Regions from separate parts of the Vibrio sp. 1249-1 genome, predicted to be linked through region 2. Evidence: predicted binding sites of a transcription regulator. Region 2 holds the regulator's gene; each other region holds the start of a gene.
What was found. Region 2 encodes PurR, which represses purine synthesis genes. Its sites were predicted from a motif close to TNANGNAAACGTTTNCNTNA; they were not measured.
Positions count from the first base shown of each region.

Region 1: a site for PurR is predicted at 1,066-1,085, ahead of R7Z50_RS04525 (inosine/guanosine kinase). Genes of this name have one in related genera too.
Region 3: a site for PurR is predicted at 1,207-1,226, ahead of metK (methionine adenosyltransferase). Genes of this name have one in related genera too.

Region 1 is NZ_JAWOWJ010000002.1:230,620-232,900, reverse strand. Features, by position in the region: gene R7Z50_RS04525 (inosine/guanosine kinase) at 1-989, opposite strand, end outside; gene R7Z50_RS04520 (hypothetical protein) at 1,107-1,376, opposite strand; gene mnmA (tRNA 2-thiouridine(34) synthase MnmA) at 1,565-2,281, shown strand, end outside.
Region 2 is NZ_JAWOWJ010000002.1:95,639-97,919, reverse strand. Features, by position in the region: gene torD (molecular chaperone TorD) at 1-379, shown strand, start outside; gene purR (HTH-type transcriptional repressor PurR) at 849-1,853, shown strand; cyclic di-GMP riboswitch class I at 2,141-2,230, shown strand.
Region 3 is NZ_JAWOWJ010000005.1:19,122-21,402, reverse strand. Features, by position in the region: gene tkt (transketolase) at 1-1,056, opposite strand, end outside; gene metK (methionine adenosyltransferase) at 1,372-2,281, shown strand, end outside.

The sequences.
Region 1 (2,281 bases), 130 kb from region 2:
CATGAGTCTTTTTTCGCCGGACGACTAAATTCATAACGATTAAATTCAGCAATTGACCCTGGAAGTAATGGCAAAGAAGTTTCGCGCTTCGCGCTATCTTCCGTATACCCAGCCATAAATAGACCTACAGGACCCGCCGTGCACAATACTAAATCAGCCCACTCCAATGTTTTATCAGACGCAGCAAGTGGATCAGATTCCCCCGTCAGTGCTTCTGCTTCATCTTCATTCATCGCAACGACTGAAACGTTATCTCGAATGAATTCTTGCCAATATTTAGGGTCATCTTGAATAACAAACTTTGTGCCTAAAGTCAGAACAACAGGCACATCATTCTTTTTCGCGTACTCAATCGCTTTCATTGTTGCTTCCGGCATTGGGTCGCCGTCTTTGCAACGTACTAGATATGACGTCAGTACAAGTGCTGATGCATTTTTAAAGATTTTCTCTGGAATGCTATCAGGATGGAGTTGGTTCATTTGCCCTTCGCTGATAGCAAAAGTACGTTCGCCGTCTTCTGTGATAAGAGCAAAACAACGGCCAATTGCACCATCTACACCTTGTAGGTAGTTCAAGTCCATGCGGCTTGATGTATTACAAAGATAACGGTAACCGTAGCTGCCAATCTTAATATCCTGGCTCATCACTCCAAGTAGTGTGGAGCGATCATCCGCTAGCACGGAGTAGTTATGTAGCGTGTTACCAATGGTACCGCCCGCATACTCATTGGTAATCAAGTTCTCTTCTTTCAGTTGCTGGTATAACTCTTCTGCTCTTTCGTCATCGATAACCAAAGAGTGACCTTTACTCAGACCGTACTTTTCAATCACATCCGTTGTAACTTTTGCTTCAATATCAACCAAGGTTTGGTCAATACCAATGATGTGAGTGCGCGTCATCTTCTTGCTTTCTTGTGCTTGGCTCACCAGCGGGTCACGAGCATGAACAGGAAAATAGTGCTTCGATTTGCGTTGTCCAGGAAATTTCATATTGTCAGTCTGAGTAAGGGGATGAAAAGGAGAGCGGATTCTATACCGCTAATAATAAAGCAGCAATAAAAGCGATTATAGCAAACGTTTGCTGACAGCTTTTTTCTTTTAGGTGGCTTATTCACCTTCCATAAAGCTGAGATCTGGTAGTTGCTCAAGGTGCTCGCTATAACGCTTTAGGTTGAACTCACCTTCATTCTTCATTACATCAAAAATCTCAATTGACATCGCACATGCCATCATCGCAACCGCATCTTCACGTGGTGTGCCAGTCATCATTAAACGCATAAGGGTTTCTTTTACTTTAAGCGGGTTGCCATCTTCGAGCTGATTTTCAACAATTTCAATCAACTCACTTTCTTGCATAAATTGGTTTTCTTCTGTCATTTGGTGTTTCCTCTTGGATTTTGGCCAACTATGCCATATATACCTCTTCTATACTTGCGAAATTACTCGTTCGAATCTTTGTTGAAGAAAAATCCAGCGAAACGAATTGTGATTTCGATCTCGGATCTGTCACCGGTCTGTGGATTCTGATAGAATCTGCATCCCGTTTATTTAAGTGGTGTTTAGTAATGTCTGATAACAGCCAAAAGAAAGTCATCGTCGGTATGTCCGGCGGCGTTGATTCATCTGTTTCCGCGTATCTTCTAAAGCAGCAAGGCTACCAAGTAGAAGGCCTTTTCATGAAGAACTGGGAAGAAGATGACAACGAAGAATATTGTACAGCGGCAGAAGATCTTGCTGACGCTCAGGCAGTATGTGACAAGCTAGGCATCCACCTACACACTATCAACTTTGCTGCCGAATACTGGGATAACGTATTTGAGTACTTCCTTGCTGAATACAAAGCGGGCCGTACTCCGAACCCTGACATTCTTTGTAACAAAGAAATCAAGTTCAAAGCATTCCTAGAATTCGCTGATGAAGTACTTGATGCTGATTACATTGCAATGGGCCACTATGTGCGTCGCTCTTTCCCAGAAAACGGTGAAAAACCACAAATGTTACGTGGTCTAGATGGCAACAAAGATCAAAGCTACTTCCTGTACACATTAAGCAACGAGCAAATCGCACGTAGCCTATTCCCTGTTGGTGACCTAGAGAAACCAGAAGTACGCCGCATTGCGGAAGAGCAAGACCTAATTACTGCTAAGAAGAAAGATTCAACTGGTATTTGTTTCATCGGTGAACGCAAGTTTACGGAATTCCTAGGTCGCTACCTTCCAGCTCAGCCTGGTAATATCGAGACTCCAGAAGGCGAAGTGATTGGTCAACACCAAGGCCTGATG
Region 2 (2,281 bases):
CGGCGCTCTTCCTTACGCATCCATGTACATTGGTGAATCAGGTTTACTGAATGACAAGCCAGCTGAGGAAATGGAAAAGTTGATGGCTGAATTTGGCGTTCAAGTAGACGAAAACCTAAAGGAACCTGCGGATCACTTAGCCGTTGAGCTCGACTTTCTCGGGAACATGATTATCCGCTCAAACGAGCTTGAACAAGAAAAACACATGGAAGAAGCCTTCGTTAAACAAAACGACTTTATCCAGCAACAATTGATGTCTTGGTTACCTCAGTTTTCAGACAAATGTAAAAAATTCGACGAATTTGGATTTTACTCGAGTGTCGCGAAACTATTAGTTGCATTTTGTAAACTAGACAGCGCCTACCTTCTTGGTGAATAATTGCCGCCTATTTTTAGGGAGCCTGCCTATCGGGCTTCCTGTATGCCTGAAAGTGACCAATTGTAAGTAACTTGGGTATAATATTCGTTTGCCTTAACTTAGCGCAAAGACGCTTGGTTATTTAGCAGTCAAAATGTGACTTCAAATACACAAATCTCTTGCTGAAAACATTGCTAGTCAGTCCACATAGGGCTAAAATGTGAGCGCAAACGATTAAATATGATTTATATGTAAACCGCTGAAATATAGCGGTTTTTGTGTTTTCTTAACAGGTTGATGGCAATTTCTCATCAGATAGAAAAAAAGATAAAATTCATCGACCGATGCTGCTACGTACCCTTTTGTCGCACTTGGATCAACCGCTGCCGAGACACTTAGCGCCAATTTTATATTGCTAGGTGTGAAACCATTAGAGCATCAGGTACATCCAATACGACATATTTCAGTAGCTCGATACAGGACACCATTTATGGCCACGATAAAAGACGTTGCTCGCTTAGCCGGCGTTTCCACTACGACAGTTTCGCACGTTATCAATAAAACGCGTTTCGTTGCAGAAGCAACGCAAGAAAAAGTAATGAAAGCCGTTGACGAGCTGAATTACGCGCCAAGTGCCGTTGCACGCAGCCTAAAATGCAACTCAACTCGTACGATTGGCATGTTAGTAACTCAATCAACTAACCTATTTTTCTCAGAAGTGATTGATGGCGTTGAGAGCTACTGTTACCGCCAAGGCTATACTCTGATTTTATGTAACACAGGCGGGATTTACGAAAAACAACGCGATTACATTCGTATGCTGGCTGAAAAGCGCGTTGATGGCATCCTAGTGATGTGTTCTGACTTAACCGAAGAACTAAAAGAGATGCTTGACCGTCATGCGGACATTCCTAAAGTGGTCATGGATTGGGGCCCAGAGAGCTCACAAGCAGACAAGATCATGGATAACTCAGAAGAAGGTGGCTACATTGCAACCAAACATCTGATTGATAATGGTCATACGGATATCGCTTGTCTAAGCGGTCATTTTGAAAAGCTTGCTTGCCAAGAGCGCATTGCAGGTTTCCGTCGCGCAATGAGCGAAGCGAACCTAGCTGTAAATGAAGACTGGATCCTTGAAGGTAACTTTGAATGTGATACGGCCGTATTAGTTGCAGATAAAATTACCGCAATGGACAAGCGCCCGACGGCGGTATTCTGTTTTAACGACACAATGGCTCTAGGCCTAATGAGCCGCTTGCAACAAAACGGGATCAAAATTCCTGAAGATATTTCAGTGATCGGCTACGACAACATCGAGCTTGCGGAATACTTCTCTCCACCGCTAACGACTATCCACCAACCTAAACGTCGTGTTGGTAAAAATGCATTCGAAATTCTACTTGAGCGTATCAAAGATAAAGAACACGAAAAACGAATTTTCGAGATGCAACCTGAGCTTGTAATTCGAAATACTGTGAAAAAAATGAACTAAATTTCACTGTATTTAACCGTGTTAAATAAGCGCTCTACAGGGGCGCTTATTTTTTTGGAAAAATTAAGCATTCTCTAATACTTCACACCACTCTAATAACAATTGACTAACGTTAACTCCCTGTTTTATATAAATGTAATATATATTAAGAACTCCTTTTCAAAGGCCAATTTGCACCTTTCCATATGCAAAATAGAGCATTCAATCTATCATTTTTATTGAACCGAAATCACACTTTTAACGCTAAACCGTGATGTTAATTCAATATAAGAAGTATGCTCATTGTGTCACGCACAGGGCAAACCATTCGAAAGAGTGGGACGCAAAGCCTCCGGCCTGAACCATATTACGATATGGAAGGTAGCGGGGTTACCGATGGCAAGTGTGTAAGCAATGACTTTACTCTGTAATGACATTGTTTTTACGCA
Region 3 (2,281 bases), on a different contig from region 2:
CGCTGGGTTTGCTTGAAGATCGGCAATGATTTGGTTCGCTTTTTCTTCCCATTGTGCAGGAAGTTCGCCGTTTAGACGACGTTTAAGCTCTGCCGCTTCAGCAGGGTAAGCTGCAGCATATGCTTCGAATTTTTCATTCCAAGCTGCTTCTTTCGCGGCGCCCGCTTCTTTTGCATCCCACTCAGCGTAAACATCTGCCGGGATCTCAAATGGGCCGTACTCCCAACCTAGGTATTCGCGAGCCGCTTGGATTTCATCGTGACCTAGTGGTGCACCGTGACAGTCGTGCGAACCAGACTTGTTAGGAGAACCGAAACCGATAATTGTTTTGGTACAGATAAGCGTAGGACGTGGGTCCGCTTTTGCTGCTTCAATTGCTGCGTTGATCGCGTCTGAGTCGTGACCATCGACTGCTGGGATTACATGCCAGCCGTACGCTTCAAAACGCTTAGGTGTATCGTCAGAGAACCAACCATCAACGTGACCGTCGATAGAGATGCCGTTGTCATCCCAGAATGCAATCAGCTTGCCTAGACCAAGAGTACCTGCAAGAGAGCATGCTTCATGCGAGATGCCTTCCATTAGACAGCCGTCACCCATGAACACATACGTAAAGTGGTCAACGATATCGTGACCTTCTTTGTTGAACTGTGCCGCTAGTGCTTTCTCTGCGATCGCCATACCAACAGCGTTAGTGATGCCTTGACCTAGAGGACCCGTTGTTGTCTCGATACCAGGCGCGTAGCCGTACTCTGGGTGACCTGGGGTTTTTGAGTGCAATTGACGGAAGTTTTTCAGATCGTCAATAGATAGCTCGTAACCGCTTAAGTGCAGTAGAGAGTAAATAAGCATTGACCCATGACCGTTTGACAGCACAAAGCGATCGCGGTCGGCCCACTCTGGGTTTGAAGGGTTATGGTTTAGGTGAGAGCGCCAAAGAACTTCAGCGATATCAGCCATACCCATTGGTGCGCCTGGGTGGCCTGAGTTAGCTTGTTGAACACCATCCATGCTTAGAGCACGAATTGCATTGGCAAGATGTTTACGAGACGACATGTCTGCTCCTGAGTACATTAAGCGAAACGAAAAGTAGGTCATAATTCTCTCAAAGCCCTGTTGGGTGTGCAAACGTTTTCCAGTCCAAAACCTCACAAATATTGCACCTTTCGCGCCAAATCGTTCGAAGTTCTTAAAATTATCAATAAATCAGGCAAACGTTTGGTTATAACAAAAACCAAAAAAGAGCTTGTAATTCGAGCAATCAAATTTAGAATAGACGTCTAGATGTAGATACACCTACAAAAATTAGTATTAATTTGCGCTGGAGAGTTTATCATTCCCCAGTTTTAAACCAGATATAGTGGAGCTAACATGGCTAAGCACCTGTTTACTTCTGAGTCAGTATCAGAAGGTCATCCAGATAAAATTGCAGACCAGATTTCTGATGCGGTTCTTGACGCGATTCTAGAGCAAGATCCAAAGGCTCGTGTTGCATGTGAGACTTACGTTAAAACCGGTATGGTAATGGTGGGTGGTGAAATCACGACTTCAGCATGGGTAGACATCGAAGAGTTAACTCGTGAAACCGTTCGTGAAATCGGCTACGTACATTCAGATATGGGCTTTGACGCAGATTCTTGTGCGGTACTAAACACAATCGGTAAACAGTCGCCAGATATCAACCAAGGTGTTGATAAAGCTGACCCTAAAGAACAAGGTGCAGGCGACCAAGGCATCATGTTTGGTTACGCTTGTAACGAAACTGAAGTACTAATGCCAGCGCCAATTACTTACTCTCACCGTCTTGTTCAAAAGCAAGCAGAAGTTCGTAAAAACGGCACACTACCTTGGTTGCGTCCTGATGCAAAATCTCAGGTAACATTCCAATACGATCAAGGTAACATCGTTGGTATCGACGCGGTTGTTCTTTCAACTCAACACTGTGACTCAATCTCAACTTCAGACCTGCGTGAAGCGGTAATGGAAGAGATCATTAAGCCAGTGCTACCTTCTGAGTGGATCAACAAAGAAACAAACTTCTTCATTAACCCAACCGGTCGCTTCGTAATCGGTGGTCCTATGGGTGACTGTGGCCTAACTGGTCGTAAGATCATCGTAGATACCTACGGCGGCGCAGCTCGTCACGGTGGCGGTGCGTTTTCTGGTAAAGATCCATCAAAAGTTGACCGTAGTGCAGCATACGCAGCACGCTACGTAGCGAAAAACATCGTAGCGGCAGGCATGGCTGACCGTTGTGAGATCCAACTTTCTTACGCAATCG